Regions from separate parts of the Labrys sp. LIt4 genome, predicted to be linked through region 2. Evidence: riboswitches for the same ligand, from Rfam matches in the RefSeq annotation. Region 2 holds a riboswitch; each other region holds the start of a gene.
What was found. Region 2 has a riboswitch for cobalamin ahead of J8I29_RS05305 (aromatic ring-hydroxylating dioxygenase subunit alpha). Riboswitches for the same ligand answer to the same signal wherever they lie in the genome.
Positions count from the first base shown of each region.

Region 1: it holds a riboswitch for cobalamin, as region 2 does, so the genes downstream of both, bluB (5,6-dimethylbenzimidazole synthase) here and J8I29_RS05305 (aromatic ring-hydroxylating dioxygenase subunit alpha) in region 2, are expected to answer to the same signal.
Region 3: it holds a riboswitch for cobalamin, as region 2 does, so the genes downstream of both, J8I29_RS24365 (CbtB-domain containing protein) here and J8I29_RS05305 (aromatic ring-hydroxylating dioxygenase subunit alpha) in region 2, are expected to answer to the same signal.

Region 1 is NZ_JAGIPY010000001.1:313,976-321,891, forward strand. Features, by position in the region: gene J8I29_RS01465 (ATP-binding cassette domain-containing protein) at 1-105, opposite strand, end outside; gene J8I29_RS01470 (substrate-binding domain-containing protein) at 337-1,278, opposite strand; gene J8I29_RS01475 (cupin domain-containing protein) at 1,416-2,036, opposite strand; cobalamin riboswitch at 2,254-2,435, shown strand; gene bluB (5,6-dimethylbenzimidazole synthase) at 2,478-3,215, shown strand; gene J8I29_RS01485 (TerB family tellurite resistance protein) at 3,263-3,898, shown strand; gene J8I29_RS01490 (hypothetical protein) at 3,891-5,156, opposite strand; gene J8I29_RS01495 (DUF975 family protein) at 5,296-5,955, opposite strand; gene J8I29_RS01500 (tetratricopeptide repeat protein) at 6,591-7,244, shown strand; gene J8I29_RS01505 (malate synthase G) at 7,414-7,916, opposite strand, start outside.
Region 2 is NZ_JAGIPY010000002.1:508,223-516,138, reverse strand. Features, by position in the region: gene J8I29_RS05315 (porin) at 1-695, opposite strand, end outside; gene J8I29_RS05310 (fumarate hydratase) at 1,060-2,700, opposite strand; cobalamin riboswitch at 2,883-3,088, shown strand; gene J8I29_RS05305 (aromatic ring-hydroxylating dioxygenase subunit alpha) at 3,205-4,449, shown strand; gene J8I29_RS05300 (hybrid-cluster NAD(P)-dependent oxidoreductase) at 4,632-5,699, shown strand; gene J8I29_RS05295 (hypothetical protein) at 5,701-6,006, shown strand; gene metH (methionine synthase) at 6,193-7,916, shown strand, end outside.
Region 3 is NZ_JAGIPY010000017.1:52,714-60,629, reverse strand. Features, by position in the region: gene J8I29_RS24375 (J domain-containing protein) at 241-837, opposite strand; gene J8I29_RS24370 (CbtA family protein) at 1,281-2,045, opposite strand; gene J8I29_RS24365 (CbtB-domain containing protein) at 2,064-2,276, opposite strand; cobalamin riboswitch at 2,309-2,438, opposite strand; gene J8I29_RS24360 (histidine phosphatase family protein) at 2,541-3,095, shown strand; gene J8I29_RS24355 (UDP-glucose/GDP-mannose dehydrogenase family protein) at 3,199-4,515, shown strand; gene J8I29_RS24350 (efflux RND transporter periplasmic adaptor subunit) at 4,942-6,108, shown strand; gene J8I29_RS24345 (multidrug efflux RND transporter permease subunit) at 6,124-7,916, shown strand, end outside.

The DNA of each region.
Region 1 (7,916 bases), on a different contig from region 2:
GCCGGGCCTGAGCATCAGCGATACGTCATCCAGTGTCTGGATCGTGTTGTATCGCTTGGAGATACCGGTCATCCTGACGCGGTAGGGTTCGCCACTGTCCATCATGGTTCCGCCTGGCAATAAAAGGTCTGTCCCGAATTGTGCGGGCTTTTGCCGAATGAGGCTCAGGAAGCCTTCTCCCCTTGCGGGAGAAGGTGGCGCGAAGCGCCGGATGAGGGGAGATGCGCGACCCTGGCAGGAGATGCCAACACCCCTCATCCACCCCTTCGGGGCACCTTCTCCCGCAAGGGGAGAAGGGAGTCGCGCCTCGCTCAGAAGGGTAGAGGGCCGCCGCTCCTACTTGAACATGCCCCGGAACTTGTCGACGTTCTCCTTGGTGACGATGGTCACGGGAACGTTGATGATCGGCTCGATCTTCTCGCCCTTCTTGAGCTTGGTCAGGGCCTCTACCGCGGCCTTGCCTTCGCCGGCCGGGTCCTGCTGGATCACGCCCGTCACCCAACCCTGGTCGATGCCTTCGATGGCCTGCTTCGTCAGGTCCCAGCCGAAGACCTTGACGCCGTCCGTGCGTCCCTGACTGGTCACGGCGGAGACGGTGCCGAGCAAGGCGGGCTCGCCGGTGGCGTAGAGCGTGGTCATGTCGGGATTGGCAGTCATCAGGTTTTCGGCGGCGCTCAGCGCTACGTCCTGCACGTTCTGGCCGTCAACGGTATCGAGAAAGGTGACCTTGAGGCCGCTGGCGGCCACGGCCTTCTTGAAACCATCCAGCCGCTGGTTCTGGATGTAGGAATTGAGAGCGCCGACCACGCCGATCTTCGCGGTGCCGTTGAGCTTGGACTTGACGTAGTCGGCGTAGAACTTGCCGATATCCTCGCCGGCCTTGAGATTGTCTACGCCGACGAAGGAGACATTGTCGCCGTCGGGGATCTGGGCATCGATGGCGATGACGGGGATGCCGGCCTTCTTGGCGGCGGTGATTGCGGGCTTCACGCCGTTGACGTCGATGGCGATCAGGATGATGCCGTCGACCTTCTGGGTGATGTAGTTCTCGATCGCGTCGTTCTGAGCGCTCGGGACGTTGTTGGCGTTGAAGATGACGAGCTTGGCGCCGGCCGCCTTGGCGGCTGTCTCAGCGCCTTCGTTGATCTGGTTGAAGAACAGGGCCTGCTGGTTGATGGTGACCAGGGCGAAGGTGTCGGCCAGGGCGGACACCGATCCGAGGGACAGCGTCAGGGCTGCCGCTGCCGCGCAACCGGCGAGATAGTTTGAAAGCCGCATTTCAGTTCCCTTCATGGATGGCCCGTGCCGGGCTCATTCTCAGTTCTAACATCCGCATAATTCAAGAGACTTGAATTCATGTCAAGTTACTTGAATGATGGTTGCAAGGATTCTTGAAACGCCGGCGGCGTGAGACCTCAGAAGGTGGCGGGCGTATTGACCCAGAAGATGCTGGCGCGCTCCGTCCCGGTGTTGCGGTACCAGTGCGGCAGTTCGGACTTGAACACGAAGGTATCGCCAACGGAGAGCTTGAAGGTGCGCTCGCCGACCATCAGCTCCACGGCTCCGGCCAGGACATAGCCGACTTCCTCGCCCTGGTGCTGGATCGGCCCGGCGCTCTCGCCCCCGGCCTCGATATGGTGGATGTTGCACTGGAGGAGATGGCCGGGCGAATAGGGGATCACCCGTTCCAGCGAGATGCCTTCGCCGCGCCGGAGCGGATCCAGCGAGATCAGCGGGCGCGTGCCGGCGCGAAAGACGATGCCCTCCTCGCTGTCCGTCTCCTCGAACATCCAGCCGATATTGGTGCCGAGCACCTCGACCAGGCGATGCAGCATGGGCAGGGAAGGCGAGGCCTTGCCGTTCTCGATCTTGGACAGCAGGCTTTCCGAGCAGTCGGCGGCCGTGGCCAGGGCCTTCAGCGTCAGCCCTCTTGTCTGCCGCGCCAGGCGCAGGCGTGTGCCGAGGCGCACGGGATTGGCCTGTTCCAGGGGATCGGGCTGATCGCCGGCGTGCGGTTTGAGATCGATCTTGTTCATTTTGCTGTTGCCAGGATGCTTATTGCCCGAGAGCCTAGCAGGCGATTCTAGGCCACAAGCCTGCACCCTGTCCACTTTGCTGCCCGCCGACCTAGGGCTCCGAATTCAGGTTAACGCCAAGCGCGACTACCCTCCCCATGGAGGGGAGGGTAAGTAAAGCGCTCATTGAGCCCTGCATCGACGCCCCGGATGGCTGGGCAGCCGCCACCTCCCATGCTACACCCGCGATACCTTCGGTGCCCGCTTGCGGGAGAATCGGGAACGCGGTTCGAAACCGCGACGTGCCCAACGCTGTAAGGGGGACTATCCGGGCAGGTTTCAGGCCACTCGTTCTGCGGGGAAGGCGTCCGGATGGGAGGATCCCGAGTCAGAAGACCGGCCGGAGGCGATAGATCGGCGCGCGCGGACGGCGCGGCGATTGCCATCGCAAGGGGAATGACGATGGACCCAACCAAGGGAGCGCTCAAGCCCTCCGGGCCGTTTTTGCCGGCCGAACGTGAAGCCGTCTATCGCGCCATCTTCACCCGGCGCGACGTCCGCAGCCAGTTCAGTCCGCAACCCGTGCCGGACGACGTTCTCGCCCGTATTCTCACGGCTGGGCATCACGCCCCCTCGGTCGGTTTCATGCAGCCCTGGAGTTTCCTGGTGCTGCACTGCCCCGACACCCGGCACAAGGTGCGGGCCCTCTTCGAGGAGGCCAATGCCGAGGCCGTGGCGATGTTCCCGCCCGAGAAGCAGGCGCATTATCGCTCGCTGAAGCTGGAGGGCATCGTCGATGCCCCGGTCAATCTGTGCATCACCTGCGACCCCGACCGCGCCGGCCCCGTCGTGCTCGGCCGCACCCATGACATGGCCATGGACCGCTACTCCACGGTCTGCGCGGTGCAGAATATCTGGCTGGCAGCGCGGGCCGAGGGGGTAGGGGTTGGCTGGGTCAGCATCGTCGATCCCATACGCCTGCGCCAGGTGCTGGGCATTCCCGAGCGCGTAATTCCGGTTGCCTATCTGTGTCTTGGCTATGTGCACGAAGCCTATACCCGGCCCGAACTGGAGGTGAAGGGCTGGCGCCGGCGCCTGCCGCCCGAAGACATATTGAGCTTCGACGGCTGGGGCGGCCAGCGGCCCGACCATCCCTTGCTCGCCGCCATGCGGGCCGCTATGGGAGAAGCAGGTTCCTAGGATGGCTGGCGCGGGATGCGCGCCGTGCCGATCGGATGAGACGGCCGATGGATTTCCTGCGTAAGAATGCAATCTGGATCATCGCGCTGCTGATCGCCAGCCTGGTCATGCTGGAGGGGCCGAGAGCACTCTTGATCGGGGCGTTCGTGGCCGCCGTCGGCGGCCTGTTCTGGCTGTTGCGCGGCAAGGCCCGCAAGCCGGCGGCAGCCCGGCGCATCGAGGCCGTGCCGAAAGTGGTTCCCCTTCCGCTTGACCGGGGATCGGACACGGTCCGGCCGCAGGTGCTCGAGCGCGTCTCGCTCAAGACCATCGACGATCCCAGGCTGGCCGCGGTCGTCCTGATGATCCAGCTCGTCCGCACCAATGGTCTGCTGACCAGGGCCGAGCGGGACACCATCCTCACCCTGATGAGCGACCCGCTCGGCATCGGCGACCGCGAACATGTCTATGAACAGGCCCTGCAATTGACGGATCGCGGCCGGGTGTTCACGCCGGTCGCCGAGGATCTGGTGCCGCTTTTCCGCGCCCGCCTGTCTTTGCCGGAACGCCAGCAACTCATCGATATGCTGGGTCAGGTGGCGAGTGCCTATGGCGACGCCAGCGATCTGCAGCGCGAAGCGATCGTTCGCCTGAAGCGACGCCTGTTCGCGCCGGATGCCGCAGCTGGACGTCCGCTCAATTGAAGTAGAAGGCGTAGCTCGCCACGTCGCCACCGAAGAGGCGGGTCGCCTGGCTCCAGGCCTCGGCATCCATCACCTTGCCATTATCAAGGAACGGCAAAGCGCCCGGGCCGGTGATCCACAGCATCAGGTCGAAATTGCCGGGCTGCTCGAACACCCTGGCGAGATTGACGCCCTTGGTGAAACGCCAATGCGGCATCAAGAGCTTGCCGTCCAGCACCTGATCGACCTGACCGAGCAGTGCAAGCCATGAGTCGATGCGCTCCTGCGTCACATCGAGGGAAGGCAGGACGCCGCTCTTCTGCCGGGGGCCGGGCAGCCACTCGTGGTCGTCGTCGGTTTCCCTGGCGATCAGCGCCCAGGTTTCATGGTTGAGCCGGATCACCCTCTTTAAATGGCCGCGTACCTCCAGCCACATCGCTTGGTCGGCCACCGGCCAGTCGATGGTGTGCACCAGGCTGATCAGGTCGGCGATGGCCTCGGCGTCGCGCTTGCTCGTGCCGAACAGGGTCACGCCCGATCCGTCGTCGACGCCGACGCCATTGGCCGTGGCAAGGCCTGTGACGGCGCGCGGAAACAGGCTGCCGAAGCCGGCGTCCCAGCTGCGCGACATGTCGTGCGACAGCAGGGTCTTGGTCAGGGCCATCAGGATATTGCAATAGCCGCGCAGCCATTTGGCGTCCGCCGTGTCGAAGGCGACGACGAAAGGCCTGGGCTTGCCGGAGTCGTCGAGATCGGAGATGGCAGCGCCGATATGATCCCGTTCGTCGATGATGCCGTCACCGTTCCAGTCGAAGCGGGTGACGGAGAGGTCGACTGTGAGCTTGGCCTCGATGTCGCCGACCTCCGCCAGGGTCTGGTCGGCCTTGTCGAGATCGGCCGCGAAAGTGGTGAGGATGCCACGAAAATCCTGATAGGTGACGGGTTGCGGATCGGGATTGGTGCTGAACACGGTACCCGACAGGCCCAGCAGCCGCATCGCCGGTATTTCTGAGGCGAACCCATATTTGTAGAGGGCCTGCGACAAATGCTCGAGGGCGCGGGCTGTGCGCACCATGCCGAGGCCGAGCCTGGCGTCGGCATTGCCGCTCGCCTTGGTGGCGAGAGCCAGCATCTGCTCGTCCGCCTCGCTGATGCGCCCCTTGCCGAGATAGCTCTGGAACAGGGCAGAGGCCGCGCTGTCGGCCTTGGCCGGCGCGGCGCTCCAGCCGAATGCAGCAGTCATCAGCATGACGGCTGCCATCTTGAAGAGAGAACGCATTATTACCCCCCCGGGGGACCGGCACATCTGGGAATCGAGTGCCGCCAACCCCGAGCATCTCTGATAGGCTGGCCACGGTGCTTGCCGCAAGGGCATCGCCAGACTCGATCCTCGATGGAGGCTGTTTCCCGGCTTGCTCTCAGTCGAAAATGTTCGCCACGGTACCGTTCAGGTCGATGCCTTCCTTGAGCACACGCAGGCGGTAGGCGGCGATCGAATAGATCCCCGCCATCCAGGCATACATCAAGGGAAAGGCCAGTAGCATCAGGATGATGGCCACAATGTTCCCGTTCGTGCCAAAAGCCCGGCCCAGAAGATCGGACACCACCAGATAGGCAAGCCAGATCACGAAGGTGAGCAGCATCATGCCGAAAAGAGGCCAGCGATAGCCCTCGCTCAAAGAACGGCTGCGGCCGAGCGCGCGGATCGGCCCCACGCCCTCATTGATGCAGATGACGAAGGATAGCAGATAGGGGAAGACGAGATAGACGGCAAAACAACCGGTGGCCAGGAATACCAGGATGAGCGCGAACGCCGGTGGCCCGAAGGTTGCGAACATGAAAACGAACAACGTCACGGCCAGGTGGATCAGGAAATAAGCAAGAAAATAGATCAGAACGAGGCCGAAGGTCGGCAGGAACCTTTTGGCACCGGCCAGGCAGGTCGTGTGTACCGGTCGCGCCGCATCGACATGCCGATCATGAACCAGGCGTATCATCGCGCAATAGAGGGCGAGCGCGACGAGGCCGGCGACGAAGAACAATAGGTAGAACAGCCAGATATTCAGGGTGGTGTCCACGGGCAAGAATAGCGAGTCTTCGGTGAATGCGGCCCAGGAAAACGAATCGAAAAAGCCGAAAAGAGCGGCGAAGACGCCCAGATTCAACAGGAGTGCCCAGCCGTAATTCCGCAGGCTGACAGCAAAGGCATCGGAAATGATCTGCCCGATCCTCAAAGGTGCGTTGCTTGTTTGGCCTGGCGACGAGGAGGCGACGGACATGCGGGTTCCCGTGCTCTTGATTGGTTTCGGCAGGAGGAATGCGATGACGATAGTGATCTTATCTTCAGTCGATCAGGAATAGAGTGCTGTGCGGCACAGAAAAACATTGCGAAGCGTGCCATGGGCGATGAGGTGTTTCGCGCCGCTTGGTGTTTCTTCGCAAGCGGTGTTTGTCGGCGCGTGCACGGGACCCGTGCCGGAGCCCGCCTCGAACGATTATCCGTTAGGCCGGCCGGCCAGGAAGTTGGGGCATTTCAGGCAAAACGCGCTCAAGCGTTCTGTCTGTTTTCTCTAACGCCTTATTTTGACGTGCCTTTGCGTTCCGGGGGAATCCGACAGATCGCAAAACGCTTCGATGCGGGGCCGATTGACCTTTGTACCCCGATCCGCCACAAGGTCCGCCGATCCCTCACGCCCCACCCGGACAATGCAGCATGGCCGCCGAAGCAAAGTTGAAGAAAGCCGTCGAGCATCATCGCGCAGGCCGGCTCGATGCCGCCGAGGCGGCCTATCGCGAGATTCTGGCCGGTCGCGCCGGGGACTTCAACGCCCTGAACCTGCTCGGCACGCTCCTGCTGCAGCGCGGCGCCCATGACGAGGCCGAGAAGGTGCTCCGACGGGCGGTCGAGGTCAATCCCGGCAGCGCCGACGCGCAGATGCGGCTAGGGCTCGCCAATCGCGGCCTCGGCAATGAGTCGCGTGCGGAATATTGCTTCCGCTCTTCCCTGAAGCTCGACCCCAAGGCGGCCGACACCCATTACAATTACGGGAATCTGCTGGCCGCGCTCGAGCGTGGCGACGAGGCGCTGCAGGCCTATCTTGCCTGCCTGAAGCTCGAGCCGAACCATGTCGAAGCCCATATCGGCCTGGGCGATCTCCTCTTGCACAACGAACGGGCCGAGCCCGCCGCCGCGCATTACCAGCAGGCCGTGGCCCTCAGGCCCTCCTCACCGGAGGCCCTTCGCGGCCTTGGCCTTTCGGCCCGCGCGCTCGGCAAGACCAAGGAAGCCCGGCAGGCCTTCGAGAAATTGCTGGCCCTCGATCCCGAACACGATCTGGCCAAGCAGAACTTGGCCGAATTGGGGTAACCGCCCTGGTAGCGCTGTGTTTTCACCACAACGCGTTTTGCCTCACCGCGTCGTTTGCCTATGGGGGTGCTGCCCCTCACCTTACCTCTCCCCGTAAGAACGGGGCGAGGTAAGGTGAGGGGCAGCGTCACGGTGCGTGAACATGCTGCCAGGCTTTCTGGATAATGCGCTAAGCTTGCGCCGCCTTGAATTCGCGCCGTCGCGCATGAAGCAGCGGCTCGGTATAGCCGGATGGCTGCGAGCGGCCCTCGAAGACCAGATCGCACGCCGCACGGAAGGCCACGCCGTCGAAACCGGGAGCCATAGCGCGGTAGTTGGGATCGCCGGCGTTCTGGCGATCCACGACCTCCGCCATGCGCCGCATGATCTGTCGGACCTCGTCCTCGGCAACGACGCCGTGATGGAGCCAATTGGCGATATGCTGCGCCGAGATGCGGCAGGTCGCGCGATCCTCCATCAGCCCGACATCGTTGATGTCAGGCACCTTCGAGCACCCGATGCCCTGGTCGATCCAGCGCACCACATAGCCGAGGATGCCCTGCGCATTGTTCTCGACCTCACGCCGGATCTGCTCGGGCGTCCATTTCTGGTAGCTCGCGACCGGGATTTCGAGGATCGTCTCGACATAGGCCCGCCTGCCGCCCTTCGCCAGCGCGGCCTGCACCGCGAAGA
Region 2 (7,916 bases):
TATTTCGCACTATAGCCGGCCGTTGCGCTGCGGTTCTGATGGAGGGCGCCCATCACCTGGAAACGGCCCCAGCCATTCTTGTTGTCGTCATAGCCGACGACGCCGACGATATCAGGCATCTGGGCACCGCCGACGCCACCAGCAACCGTGACGCCATTGACCACGACATTGTTCCCGTAGACCGAGGCATTGGCGCGATGGTCACGCCCGTCCTCGATCGACAGGGTGGCGTAGGCCTTGTCGAATTGCGCCGTATAGCTGATCAGGTTGCGCCGGCCCTGCTCGCCGAAATAGGGCGCGAAGAACTCGGCCTGATAATTGGGGTCGTAGAAGGCATAGGGCGACCAGGCATAACCAGCCGTCAGGCCGCCGAACTGCAGATAGGCCTGGCGTACCTGGAAGGTGTCATGCGTGGCTGCCCCCGCATTGGACTCGGCCTGGAGTTCGAAGAAAGAGCGCAGCATGCCCCAGTCGGTCTGAGTGCGCGCATCGAAGCGGATGCGGGCGTTGGTCCGAAACTGTGTCTGGCTGATGTTGCGCTTACCCGTTGCATTGCTGGGCGCCTGCGCAAACCAATAGTCGGCCCGGATCTGGCCGCTGATCTTCAGGCAGGTGTCGGTGCCCGGAATATAGAAAAAGCCCGGACCGAATGCCGTACAAACCTTCACATATTCGACAGCCTCGCCCTTGCTCATCGGTAGGTCTGCAGCAAATGCGGACGCAATACCAAGAAATCCGGCACCCGCGCCGAGTAAAATTGTACGAATAAACATGGAAATACCTCGATCTCATAAGTCGACCCCTTCAAAAGGGCCTCTCTCTTCGGCAAGCCGGCAAAGCAATATTGGGCGTACCGAAGAGGCGCAGTCGTTGTGCACTGCGATATCGAAGCTTTCCTCCCAGGCGAGACATTACACAATGTTAAGGTGAGTCACCGTTCTGACACAAAGGGGCTTTGTCCATGACAGTTGCGAATTCGCAACAGCACGCGAAACGTGCATGAAAAAGGCCCCTCCCTTTTCAGGAAGAGGCCTCGCCGAAAAAGCCGTCCGCGTGAACTCAGCCCAGGTTGAGTTCCTTGAAGAAATCATTGCCCTTGTCGTCGATGACGATGAAGGCCGGGAAGTCCTCGACCTCGATGCGCCAGACTGCCTCCATGCCGAGTTCGGGATATTCCAGTACCTCGACCTTCTTGATGCAATCCTGCGCAAGGCGCGCGGCGGGGCCGCCGATCGAGCCGAGATAGAAGCCGCCATGCTTGGCGCAGGCTTCGCGGACCTGGGCCGAGCGGTTGCCCTTGGCCAGCATCACCATCGAGCCGCCGGCGGCCTGGAACTGGTCGACATAGCTGTCCATGCGCCCGGCCGTGGTGGGCCCGAAGGAGCCGGAGGCGTAGCCAGCCGGCGTCTTGGCCGGGCCGGCGTAATAGACCGGATGGTTCTTGATGTAGTCGGGCAGCCCGCCGCCCGCTTCCAGGCGTTCGCGCAGCTTGGCATGGGCGAGGTCGCGGGCCACGATGATCGGGCCGGTCAGCGAGACGCGCGTCTTCACCGGATGACGCGACAGTGTCTCCAGAATGTCGGACATCGGCTGGTTGAGATCGATCTTCACCACCGCGCCGCCGAGCTTGCTCTCGTCGATCTCGGGCAGGAAGCGCGCCGGATTGTGTTCCAGCTCCTCGAGGAAGACGCCGTCGCGGGTGATCTTGCCCATGGCCTGGCGGTCGGCGGAGCAGGAAACGCCGAGGCCGATCGGCAGGCTGGCGCCGTGGCGCGGCAGGCGGATGACACGCACATCGTGGCAGAAATACTTACCGCCGAACTGGGCGCCGACGCCGAGCGACTGGGTGAGCTTGTGCACTTCCTTCTCGAGTTCGAGGTCGCGGAAGGCATGGCCAAGTTCGGAACCTTCGGTGGGCAAGGTGTCGAGATAGCGCGCCGAAGCGAGTTTCACCGCCTTCAGCGTGAGTTCGGCGGAGGTGCCGCCGATCACCACCGCCAGGTGATAGGGCGGGCAGGCCGCCGTGCCGAGCGTGAGGATCTTCTCCTTCAGGAAGGCGATCAGGCGGTCTTTGGACAGGATGGAAGGCGTGGCCTGATAGAGGAAGGTCTTGTTGGCCGAGCCCCCGCCCTTGGCGACGAAGAGGAACTTGTAGGCCTCCTCCCCTTCCGCCGAAATATCGATCTGCGCCGGCAGATTGGTCCTGGTGTTCTTCTCCTCGAACATCGACAGCGGCGCCAGCTGCGAATAGCGCAGGTTCTTCTTCTCATAGGCATCGCGGATGCCCTGGGCGATGGCGCCTTCGTCCTCGCCCTCCGTCCAGACCTTGCGGCCCTTCTTGGCCATCACGATGGCGGTGCCGGTATCCTGGCACATGGGCAGCACGCCGCCGGCGGCGATATTGGCGTTCTTGAGCAGGTCATAGGCGACGAAGCGGTCATTGTCCGTCGCCTCGGGATCCTCGAGGATGTTGCGCAATTGCTGGAGATGGCCGGGGCGCAGGAGATGGTTGATGTCCATGAAGGCCTGCTCGGCCAGAAGCCGCAATGCCTCACCCTCGACCTGCAGGATCTCGCTGCCTCCGAGTTTCTCGACCCGCACGCCCTCGCTGGTCAGCTTGCGATAAGGCGTCTCGTCCGCTCCGAGGGGAAACAAGGGAACATGAGGATAGCGCGAACTGGAAGCGGAATCGGCGGGCATGGCAGCAAGGCTCCGACTTGATATTGAGTTCAGGGCAATTCCAAACTGCCCATATCGTCGACCCTTTAGACCTTCTTGCGAACGCTGCCTATGATTTCCTGCTCGCCGGTATGGCGCTCGGCAATGTCCTGAACACACCATCATCCGTCGTATCGCTTCTAGTCTGTGCGCCGACTCGCTGTATTCTCATCCTCATTCGAGGTGCCGGTCCGCTCCCAAGGCGGCCCGGAGAATTGGGAAGCCGGTCTGAATCCGGCGCTGCCCCCGCAACGGTAGAGGAGAAGATCGCGGCACGTGCCACTGGGTCGGGAAGACCTGGGAAGGCGCCGCGATCGGGCCGAAAGGCCGCTCCTGAGCCCGGAAACCAGCCACGATGAAAACCGACGGACGCGGTGGGCGTTCCGGAAGGAGGTTGGATTGTGCCCGGCCACCGGCGCAGGTTCCAAGCCGCTTTCCCTCTCCCGCCGTCACGTCAATGCATTGGTTGTCACGCGGGATTTTGACATGACTGCGCATCAGGACATGCTGGGCCGCCTCCGGGCCCACCATCCGGGCACGACGCTCGAGGGCAAATTCTACACCGACCCGGAATTCTTCCGGCTGGACATGGAGAACATCTGGTATCGCGAATGGCTGTTCGCCGGCCATGACTGCGAGCTCGGCAAGTCGGGTAGCTATTTCACCCTCCAGGTCGGCGACTATCCGGTGATCGTGCTGCGTTCCGCCGACGGCGCCATCCGTGCCTTTCACAATTCCTGCCGGCACCGAGGATCGCGGCTGTGCGCGGCGACAAGTGGCAGTGTCGCCAAGCTCGTCTGCCCCTATCATCAGTGGACCTATGAACTCGACGGCCGCCTGCTGTTCGCCCGCGACATGGGCCCCGGCTTCGACGCGACGCAATATGGGCTGAAGCCTGTGCATTGCGAGAGCGTGGCCGGCTCCATCTGGATCTGCCTCGCCAGGGAGGCGCCTGATTTCGAGACTTTCCGCGCCGGCGCCATGCCCTATCTGGCACCGCATGGGCTGAAGAACGCCAAGGTCGCCTTCGAAAGCACCATCGTCGAGAAGGGCAATTGGAAGCTGGTCTGGGAGAACAACCGCGAGTGCTACCACTGCGCGGGCAACCATCCCGAGCTTTGCCGCACCTTCCCCGAAGCGCCGACGGTGACAGGGGTGCAGGGCGCCGACAAGGATCCGCTGATCGGCCAGCATTGGCGGCGCTGCGAGGAAGCCGGCCTGCCCAGCACTTTCAGCATTTCCGGCGACGGCCAGTTCCGCATGGCGCGCATGCCGCTTTTACGCAATGCCGTCAGCTACACGATGTCCGGCAAGCCGGCCGTGCAGCGTCCCCTCAGCCCGACGATCGAGGAAGGCAATATCGGCGCCCTGCTGCTCTTCCACTATCCCACCACCTGGAACCACGTGCTGGGCGACCACGCCGTGAGCTTCCGCGTGCTTCCGATCGGGCCGAAGGAAACAGAGGTCACCACCAAATGGCTGGTGCACAAGGATGCTGTCGAGGGCGTCGATTACGATCTCGATGAACTCACCCATGTCTGGCGGATGACCAACGACCAGGATCGCCAGATCGTCGAGGAAAACCAGCTCGGCGTGTCATCGCCCGTCTACACGCCCGGCCCCTACGCCCCCGAGCACGAAGGCGGCGTGATGCAGTTCGTCGAGTGGTATCGCAACGCAATGGAAGCAGCCCTCGGCGGCGACGGCGTCCGCCTGCGCAGCGTGGCCTAAGGCCCTTTCACCCTCCCCTGGAGGGGGAGGGTCGGACGAAGTCCGGGGTGGGATGAGAAACACAGCAGCCGGTGAAAATCCCCCCGCCCCGACGCTTCGCGTCGACCCTCCCCCTCCAGGGGAGGGTGTTAGCAAAACCGATATATACAAAGGTAGACACCATGCCGACGCCCTCCGCAGCCCTGGCGAAATTCAGGCATATCGACGAAACACCGCCCTGGAACGACCAGAACCAGGCGCTCGAATGCGTATCGATCGTCCATGAGGGCCGCGACGTCGCGACCTTCACCTTCCGCGCCGCCGAACAAGGCTGGTTCCGCTATGAGCCCGGCCAGTTCATCACGCTGGAGATTCCGGCCGAGAGGGGACCGGTGCTGCGCACCTATACGCTGTCCTCCAGCCCGTCGCGCCCGCTCTCGATCAGCATAACCGCCAAGGCACAGGCCTCGAGTATCGGCACACGCTGGATGCTGGACAATCTCAAGCCCGGCACACGGCTGAAAGCTTATGGGCCTCTCGGGCAGTTCAGTTTCCATCGTCACCCGGCGGAGAAATACCTCTTCATCTCGGCGGGATCGGGCATCACGCCGATGATGTCGATGACCCGTTTTGCCGAAGACCACGGCGCCGCCACCGACATTGCTTTCGTCAATTGCGCACGCCGGCCGAACGAGATCATCTTCCGGCAGGAGCTCGAGCGTATGGCAGGGCGCATGCCGCGCCTCCGCCTCGCCTGGATCGTGGAAGAAACCGAGATCAATGACGTCTGGACCGGCTTCCGGGGCAGGCTCAACGCCCCTGCCCTGCGCCTGATCGCACCGGACTTCCGGGAGCGCGAGGTGTTCTGCTGTGGCCCTGCCCCCTTCATGGCAGCGGTGAAGGAGATGCTCGAAGCCAATGGCTACGACATGCGCCGCTATCACGAGGAGAGCTTCCAGCCGGCCGAAACGCCGGTGGAGGAAACCGGCACGGGCGAGGTGCTCGCCGGCGAAGCCAGCGTGGCGTTCACCAAATCCGGCATCGAGGTGCCGGCTTCCAGCCGCGATACCATTCTCCAGCTCGCCCGCAACGCCGGCCTCAACATTCCGACCGGCTGCACCATGGGCCTGTGCGGAACATGCAAGGTGCAATGCCTGTCCGGAGAGACGGCGATGACCCATCAGGGCGGCATTCGCGAGGAGGAAATAGCCGCCGGTCTGGTGCTGGCCTGCTGCACAAGGCCGCTCGGCCGTATCGAGATCGAGGCCTGAGATGACCGTCGCCACTGAGACTCACGCCGATATCGACGCGGCCATCGTGAATTCCATCCTGGAAGCCACACGGGATGATGGCGCTGCTTTGCCGGAAGAGCGGGCCCGTACCCTTCTGCTGGCCTGGATCCTCAGCCGCGAAGACGGCGTGGACCTCGCCAGGGAAGCGGCCGATCTGAAAGTCCTGCTGCTCGAGGCCTCGATCGCGGACAACCCGCTGCTGCCGCATCTCAGCAGCCTGCTCGACGAGGTGCGGGACCATGCCGGCCAGCGACGCGGCCGGCGGCGTTTGCGGGCGGATGCCTGAAGAGGCGGATATCGCGACATGCAAGCATGCCGCTGACGTCCGCCTCTTCTCTATCCTTCCCACCCGCCTCCCAGCAATCCCGGACAGAAAACCGACGCTTTCGGGATAGTTCGCCTTGACCTCTCCTGCCTCATTGCTATCATATAAGGATATCTTGATATCGTAATTCCGTTATAGGAGCTCGTGATGAGCGCTCCGGTCGAAGCCCTGTTCGCCGCGCCTGCCCAAAATGATCGGGGCGCGGAGATCCTTGCCGCCCTTACTGCCGCTGCACGGGAGCGCATCCTGATCCTCGACGGCGCGATGGGCACACAGATCCAGGGCCTCGGCTTCGAGGAGGATCATTTCCGGGGCGAGCGCTTCGTCGGCTGCGAGTGCCACCTGAAGGGCAACAACGACCTCCTCACCCTCACCCAACCGGCGGCGATCGAGGCGATCCACTACGCCTATGCCATGGCCGGGGCCGACATATTGGAGACGAACACCTTCTCCTCCACCTCGATCGCGCAGGCCGATTACGGCATGCAGGAGGCCGTCTACGACCTCAACCGCGATGGCGCGCGTCTCGCCCGCCGTGCCGCCACCAAGGCGGAGCAGCAGGACGGCCGCCGGCGTTTCGTGGCCGGCGCGCTCGGCCCGACCAATCGAACCGCCTCGATCTCGCCCGATGTCAACAATCCCGGGTATCGCGCCATTACGTTCGACGACCTGCGCATCGCCTATGCCGAGCAGATCCGCGGCCTCATCGATGGCGGCGCCGACATCATCCTGATCGAGACCATTTTCGACACGCTCAACGCCAAGGCGGCCATCTTCGCCTGCGAAGAGGTGTTCGGCGAAAAGCGGCTGCGCCTGCCGGTGATGATCTCCGGCACCATTACCGATCTTTCCGGCCGCACCCTCAGCGGCCAGACGCCGACCGCCTTCTGGCATTCGGTGCGGCACGCCCGTCCCTTCACCATCGGCCTCAACTGCGCGCTCGGCGCCAATGCCATGCGGTCGCATCTCGACGAGATCTCCACCGTCGCCGATACTTTCGTCTGCGCCTATCCCAATGCCGGCCTGCCCAACGAGTTCGGCCAATATGACGAAAGCCCCGAGGCGATGGCGGCGCAGATCGAGGGTTTTGCCCGCGACGGCCTGGTCAATATCGTCGGCGGCTGCTGCGGCTCGACGCCCGACCACATCCGCGCCATCGCCGAAGCCGTTGCCCGCCACAAGCCGCGTGCCATCCCTGAAGCTGAGCCCAGGATGAAGCTGTCGGGCCTGGAGCCCTTCACGCTCGATGCCACCATTCCTTTCGTGAATGTGGGCGAGCGCACCAACGTCACCGGGTCGGCCAAGTTCCGCAAGCTCATCACGGCGGGCGACTATGCGACCGCCCTCGACATTGCCCGCGACCAGGTCGCCAACGGTGCCCAGGTCATCGACATCAACATGGACGAGGGCCTGATCGATTCCGAAAAGGCCATGGTCGAGTTCCTCAACCTGATCGCGGCCGAACCGGATATTGCCCGCGTGCCGGTGATGATCGACTCCTCGAAATTCTCGATCATCGAGGCCGGCCTGAAATGCGTCCAGGGTAAGCCCTTGGTCAATTCGATCTCGATGAAGGAAGGCGAGGAAGCCTTCCTTCATCACGCCCGCCTGGTGCGCGCCTATGGCGCCGCCGTGGTGGTGATGGCTTTTGACGAGCAGGGGCAGGCCGACACTCTGGAACGAAAAGTCCAAATCTGCGCCAGGGCTTACAAGCTCCTGACCGAGAAGGCGGGCTTCCCGCCAGAGGACATCGTCTTCGACCCCAACATTTTCGCCGTCGCCACCGGCATCGAAGAGCACAACGGCTACGGCCTCGCCTTCATCGAGGCGACACGGCAGATCAGAAGCACCCTGCCCCACGTCCACATTTC
Region 3 (7,916 bases), on a different contig from region 2:
GGCCGGAGACAGGGGCCCCGCCGAATTTCCCAGTCTCGCCAGGCGGGCATGGGCAGTCCGGCGTCGTTTCCATAGCGTTTTGCGATTTGGCGGAATCGCCACGAATCGCAAAGACGCGTCGAACCAAAGAGTTAGAGCAAAATAGCGTTTCCGTCTAAACGCGCTTTGCTCTAGGTCTGGCGGAGATTCCCGGGATTGGAACGCGCTCCAAGCCTGGAAGCCTCGCCGGTGTTTCGGGGCTCAGCAGAGCCCGGCGCTACGCAGCGTATTATAGGCCTGGATGATCCCGCGCAATTTATCTTCGCTGGACCGGTCCCCGCCATTGGCATCGGGATGGAGGCGTTTGACCAGCGTCTTGTAGCGCGCCTTGATTTCCGGGCCGGTGGCCGTTTCCGGCAGATCGAGCGCGTCCAGGGCCTTGCGCTCCAGCAATTTCAGCCGCCGCCTCTCCGGTTCGGGCGCCCGTTGCGGGCGGCGGAAACCGTGATCCTCATCGAAGAAACCGAAGCCGTCATGGATCTCGGGACCGGGTTGCGGCCCTTCGCCGCGCTTCTTGGCCCAGGGATTGACGCCCATCGTCCAGGTCGGGCGATGGCCGGTGGCGGCGTCACGCTGATAGGCGCTCACCGAGTCGTCCGGCAGGCCGGCGAAATAATTGTAGGTCTTGTTGTAGTCGCGCACATGTTCCAGGCAGAAATGCCAGAACTGGCCTTCGCGATTGCGCCCCTTAGGCGCACGAAATTCGCCGGCGTTCCGGCAACCGGCATGTTCGCATAGCCGTACGCTCGCCGGCTGGACCTCCTCGGCCCTTGGGCGCACCCGGATGCGATCAAACAAGGGCGAGTCCAGATCCATAATGACACACTATGCGAGGGTGAACACAAATGGGCAAGCACGAGCTTGGGCGCAAGAGCGTTTTGTAATTTGAACGAATCCCGTCAAATCGCAAAGACGCGTTGAACCGGAGAGTGAAAGCAGACAAGCATTCTTACCTGAAAGCGTTTTGCGCTGGGGTTAATGGAGGCGAATGCCGCTGCAGACTTTGAAATATGGGGTCTGCCGACCCGAAAAAGAAAGAGGCCGCCCAAATGGCGGCCCAAGTCTTAGGGAGGAAACGCCCAAGGAGGGCAGTGGGGGAGCGCAAAGGCGCGTCCACCACGCCCCTAAAGTGATCCTCATCGGTTTATTTCGCAAGTGCGAAATGAAATTAATTTTGAAACCGGCCCGAAATCGGGCCGGTGTTGTAAAAATGCGACGTTTGCGCGGCTGGCCGGCTTTTTTCAGCGGCTGGCCGGCGCTTGCAGCAATTTTTGTGCTGCAATGCCGAAGGCGATCCCGAGCGTTGCCCACAGCACGGCATGGATGCCGAGAGAGGCGATGCGGAACTTCCATAGCACCGTGGCCGAGAAGTCCGCCGGGATGTCGTTGACCGACGGCAGGATCTGCATGGCGACCACCATCACGACGAGATAGGCCGCCGCTCCCACGAGGTTGGCGTTCCAGCGGCCGAAACTGGCGGCGAGCCGGTTCGCGGTGCCCAGGGCCGCCGCCATCGTCACGATCGATAGCAGAATCAGGCCGAAATAGAAGGCGGTGCGCAGGCCGATGGTGTCGGGATTGCCGACCGCCGGCGGATTGGCGGGATATTTGATCTGCGGCACCACCATGATGGCGGCAAAGCCGATGACGGCGATCAATCCGGCGGTCGCGCGCGGGCTGAGGCTGCCGATCCGCCCCTGCGCGAAGGCAAAGATCAGGGCAAAGATGCCGCCGAGGGCCGCGCCATAGACGACCATGCCGGTGACGAGCCCATAGCTGGACTGGACCGGACGGCTGACCGGCTCCTCCTCATGGTCGTGGACCATGGTCGTCTGCGCCGCGCCGGCAGCGGTACTCGCAGCGGGCGCCGGCGCCGACGCGTGGCTTTCCTCGAAAGCGATGGCAGCGTCGACCTGAGGCTCGCCGAAGACCCAGGCGAAGCCAGACGCAAGCAGTCCGGCCAGGATGCCGATCAGCATCCCCCGGATCAAAAGCGATCTAACCATGTCGTGTGCCTATGCGCCCTAGTGGCAGGGGAAGCCGAGCAGATGGCGGGCGTCATGCACGAATTCGTGGATGTAGACGCCGGGAACGAGCGAGGTCGCGCCCTGTTCGGCGCCGACGAAATAGATGGCGAGCACAGCCAGCAACACGGTGAAGAGAGCCCAGGGCAGAATCTCCCGAACCGGGATGGCGATCGGCTGCTGGGCGACGGGTGCCAGAGTTGCGGTGGTCATGAAAAGCTCCTTGGGATTACGCGTCCCGTTACGAGTCATGCTGCCTTGGAAGAGGTCTGACTTCCGGACGGCGCCGAGCGCCGCCGTTCACAGTGGCGCGACCGTGCCGGAATTCCACCGGCTTCCCACCCTTGGCAAAGCTCTTCCATAAGAGCCCAAGTCACGCATATGTCAATATTCTGGAAACGACATTAAGCGTGGTCCCGAATGGTTGCGCGACTTTTCGGGAGAGATCATGCTTCCCAAGTCTCGGGGAATGCCGTCATGACGCCACGCCTGATCCTGCTGTGCCACGGGGCGACGCCTGCGCTGCGCGCGGCGGGCTTCCCGCTCGACGAGGCGCTCGATGCGCGGGGAATGGCGGCGGCCCGCGATCTGGAAGGGCGTTTCGCCAAGGCGACCCGCATCCTGAGCAGTCCGGCGCTGCGGGCCCGCCAGACGGCGCAGGCCCTCGGCCTCGAGCCCGAGATCGACGAGGCCCTGCGCGAATGCGATCATGGCCGCTGGGCGGGGCTCGGCCTGGAGGCGGTAGCCGCCGCCGAACCGGAGGCGCTCGGGGCATGGCTGACCGATCCGAAGGCCTGCCCGCATGGCGGCGAGAGCATTGCCGCCCTGATTGCGCGGGTCGGCGCCTGGCTCGCTGGCGGGCGATTCGAGGGATACACGCTGGCCGTCACCCACGCCTCGGTGCTGCGCGCGGCGATCGTTCATGCCCTCGGCACCGAGCCTTCCTCTTTCTGGCGTATCGAAGCCGGTCCGCTGGCCACCGCCGATCTCAGGCCCTCCAGACGCGGTTGGTCGCTGCGCCTCGGGGCATAGAACGACCCGGCAGAGCTCCTCCTGCTTTTTCGTCATTGGCATGTCGCCGGGCCTTTTGTAGACACGGCTCTGACGGGTTTGTCGCCCAAACAGGATTGATGTCATGCGCGTTGCAATGATCGGTACGGGTTATGTCGGCCTGGTGACGGGGGCCTGCCTTGCCGATTTCGGCCATGTCGTCACCTGCGTCGACAAGGATCCGGCCAAGATCGAAGGCCTGCTGGCCGGCCGTATGCCGATCTACGAGCCCGGTCTCGACGATTTGGTGGCCCGCAATGTGCGCGAGAAGCGCCTGTCCTTCACCACCGAGCTTGCCCCCGCCGTCCGCGATGCGGCCGTGGTATTCCTGGCCGTCGGTACGCCCTCGCGCCGCGGCGACGGCCATGCGGATCTGTCCTATGTCTACGGCGCTGTCAGGGAGATAGCCGCGGCGGTCGAAGGCTTTACGGTGGTGGTCACCAAGTCGACCGTGCCGGTCGGCACCGGCGACGAGGTCGAGCGTCTGATCCGCGAGGTCCGGCCCGACGCCGACGTCAGCGTGGTCTCGAACCCCGAATTCCTGCGCGAGGGTGCGGCGATCGAGGATTTCAAGCGCCCCGACCGCATCGTGGTCGGCACGGAGGAGCAGCGTGCCCGGGAGGTGATGGCCGAGGTCTATCGCCCGCTCCATCTCAACCAGGGTCCGCTGCTGTTCACGGCGCGGCGCACCTCCGAACTGATCAAATATGCCGCCAACGCCTTCCTGGCGACCAAGGTCACCTTCATCAACGAAATCGCCGATTTGTGCGAGAAGGCCGGCGCCAATGTGCAGGAGGTGGCGCGCGGCATCGGCCTCGACAACCGCATCGGCTCCAAATTCCTGCATGCCGGGCCGGGTTTCGGCGGCTCCTGCTTTCCCAAGGATACGCTGGCGCTGCTGCGCACCGGCCAGGAATACGGCGTGCCTCTGCGCATCGTGGAATCGGTGGTCGGCGTCAACGATGCCCGCAAGGCGGCGATGGCGCGCCGCGTCATCGCGGCCCTCGACGGCAACATCGCCGGCAAGACGGTGGCTTTGCTCGGCCTCGCCTTCAAGCCGAACACCGACGACATGCGCGACAGCCCTTCGATCCCCATCGTTCTGGCGTTGCAGGACAAAGGCGCCAAGGTGCGGGCCTATGACCCCCAGGCGATGGAGGAGGCCCAAAAGATCCTGAGCGATGTCGACTATCGTTCCAGCGCCTATGACTGCCTCGACGGCGCCGATGTCGGCGTGATCGTCACCGAATGGGACGAGTTCCGGGCGCTGGATCTCGATCGGGTCAAGCGCCTGCTGATGCAACCGGTGATCGTGGACCTGCGCAATATCTACAGGCTCGACGACATGAAGCGGCATGGCTTCCGCTATGAGAGCATCGGGCGCGAGGGAACGGCGCCCTGAGCCATGGCGGGAGCGGCCAGGCCCAGGATTGGAGTGTCGATCTTCAGATCGACGGTCTTGGAAATGCCACCGGCTTGGGCAATGATAGCCGGCAGCGAGCTTTGACCGACCCAGGCAATCGCTTCCGCCAAGCGCAGGCGACAGAAATGACGCGCCTGTTGCGGATATGCACCAAGTCCCAACTCACGGTTGCAGGGCGCCGATCTTGATTGGATCAAAGCGCTAAGAATTATCATACTATAGAATTCACACGGCGATTCGACCGCGATTCCGGCCGGTGGAGCGCTGAACAGGATCTCCGAACCTGCCCTGGCGGCGCAGGCTGGGAAATCCTGCAGGATTTCCAGACGCCAGCTGCAGTGCCCGCGACAAGGTCATAGGCCACGCGGGCGGCTTGGCTGAGGCGCTTTGCTTGCGAGGATGTTCATGTCGAGGTTGCGTCGCAAATTGAGTCGGCTGGCCGCCGGCGTGCTGGTATTGACGGCCGTCGAGGGGGCGGGCAGCGCGTTCGCCCAGCAGATGCCGGCCATGCCGGTCACGGTGGCCAATCCCGTCAAACGCAAGATTACCGAAGCGCTGGAATTCACCGGGCGGTTCCAGGCCTGGCCCCAGGTGAACATCACCTCGCGGGTTACCGGCTATCTCGACAAGTCGAGCTTCGTGGAGGGTTCCCTCGTCAAGGAGGGCGATGTGCTGTTCGCGATCGATCCGCGTCCGTTCCAGGCCGCGGTCGACCAGGCGGCCGCCCAGGTGAAGATCACGCAGACCCGGATCGACCTGACCAAGGCCAATCTGGCGCGCGCCGAGGCGCTGAAGAAGAGCGGCAACGTCACCGACGCCACCTACCAGGCCAATCTCCAGGCCTATCAGGAAGCGGCCGCCTCGATCGATTCGGCCAATGCGGCGCTGGCGACGGCCAAGCTCGACCTCAATTACGCCACCATCGCCGCGCCGATCTCGGGCAGGATCACCCGCCAGCTCGTCTCGCGCGGCAATCTCGTGGTGGCCAACTCGGCCTCGCCCTTGGCGTCGATCGTCGCCGTCGATCCGATCTTTTTCTACTTCGATCTCGACGAGGCGAGCTATCTTGCCTATCAGCGCGCCTCCAAGGGCAAGCTGGATAGCGGCGGTAAGGATCCCACGCTGAAGGTCGAGATCGGCCTGTCCGACGAGAAGGGGTTCTCCCACAAGGGCACGCTCGACTATATCGCGCCGCAGGTCGACGCGCAGACCGGCACCGTCACGGCCCGCGCCAAGGTCGACAATCCCGATGGCTTCCTCACGTCGGGCCTGTTCGGGCGCATCCGCATCACCATCGGCGAGCCCTATGAGGCGCTGGTCGTGCCGGATGTGGCGGTGAGCCAGTCGGCACAGGGACGCACCGTCATCGTGGTCGGCGCCGACAAGATCGCCAATCCGCGCGTGGTGGAACTGGGCCCGAAATTCGGCAGCTTCCGCGTGATCAAGTCGGGCCTCAAGCCGGAGGACCAGGTGCTGATCAATGGCCAGATGCGCGCCCGCCCGGGCGGCGAGGTCGTGCCGCAACCCACCAAGCTGGACGTGCCTGAGACGCTCGTTCCCGACCCGAACTGATCGGGAGCGCAGCCCATGAAATTCGGCCATTTCTTCGTCGACCGCCCGATCTTTGCCGCCGTCGTCTCAATCGTCACGGTGGTGATCGGGCTCGTCTCCTATGTCGGCCTGCCGATCGCGCAGTTCCCGCAGATCGCCCCGCCGACCGTGGTGATCAACGCCACCTATCCCGGCGCCAACGCCCAGACCATCGCCGAGACCGTGGCTGCGCCGCTGGAGCAGTCGATCAATGGCGTGGAGGGGATGATCTACCAAACATCCCAGGCCACCAATGACGGTTCGCTGCAGATCACCGTCACCTTCGCCACCGGCACCGATCTCGACATCGCCCAGGTGCAGGTGCAGAACCGCGTCTCCTCCGCCGAGCCGCGCCTGCCGGCCGAGGTGCGCGCGCTCGGCATCACGGTCAACAAGTCGTCGTCCGACTTCCTGTTGATCGTCACGCTCTATTCGCCGGATAATTCGCTGAACGATTATGGCATCTCCGATTATGCCATCCTCAACGTCAACGACATCCTCGCCCGTGTCGACGGCGTCGGCTCCACCTTCTCCTTCGGCCTGCGCGAGCCCTCGCTGCGCGTCTGGCTCGACCCGAACCGCTTGGCCGGTTTCGACCTGACGGCGGGTGACGTCGTCCAGGCCCTGCGCGAGCAGAACGTACAGGTTTCCGGCGGCACGCTCGGCGCCCAGCCCTCGCCCAGCAACACCACCAGCGAGATCACGGTCACCACCCAGGGCCGTTTCCAGGATGCCGAGCAGTTCCGGAACGTCATCATCAAAGCGACGGACAGCCGCCTCCTCAAGCTGAAGGACGTCGCGCGTGTCGAGGTCGGCGCCAAGCAGTACAGTTCCAACCTCTATCTCGACGGCCAGCCCACCGTGGGCATCGCCGTGCTGCAGCGGCCCGGATCCAACGCGCTCGCCACCGCCGACCGCGTCAAGGCCAAGATGGACGATCTGGCCAAGGCCTTCCCGCCGGGGCTGAAATATTCCATCGTCTACAATCCCACCGAATTCGTCTCGGCCTCGATCGAAGCCGTCTATGAGACGTTCTTCGAAGCGATCGTGCTGGTGGTGATCGTCGTCTTCATCTTCCTGCAGTCCTGGCGGGCGGCGATCATTCCGATCATCGCCATTCCCGTCTCGATCATCGGCACCTTCGCGGTGATGGCGGGCCTGGGCTTCTCGCTCAACATGCTCACCCTGTTCGGGCTGATCCTGGCGGTGGGCATCGTGGTCGACGACGCCATCGTGGTGGTGGAGAATGTCGAGCGCAACATCCATGACGGCATGACGCCGAACCGGGCCGCCCATGTCACCATGGACGAGGTCGGCCGCGCCGTGATCGCCATCGCCCTGGTGCTGTGCGCGGTGTTCGTACCAACCGCCTTCATTCCCGGCATCTCCGGCCTGTTCTACCAGCAGTTCGCGGTGACCATCGCCGCCGCAACGGTGATCTCGGCTTTCAATTCGCTGACCCTGTCGCCGGCGCTCGCCGCTCTGCTGCTCAAGCCGCACGATCCCGAGCACCGGAGCCGCTTCTTCCTGTTCCGCTGGCTCCGGGCGGCGGGCAACGGTTTCAATCGCGGCTTCGACAGGCTGTCGCGCGGCTATGGCGGCACGGTGGGCTTCGCCGCCCGGCACAAGCTGCTGTTCCTGCTGATCTATGGCGGCCTGCTCTTTGCCACCTGGCACGTCTACACCAGGGTGCCGACCGGCTTCGTGCCGGACTCCGACCAGGGCTATGCCATCGTGGTAGTGCAATTGCCCGACGGCGCTTCGCTGGAACGCACCGATGCGGTGGTGCG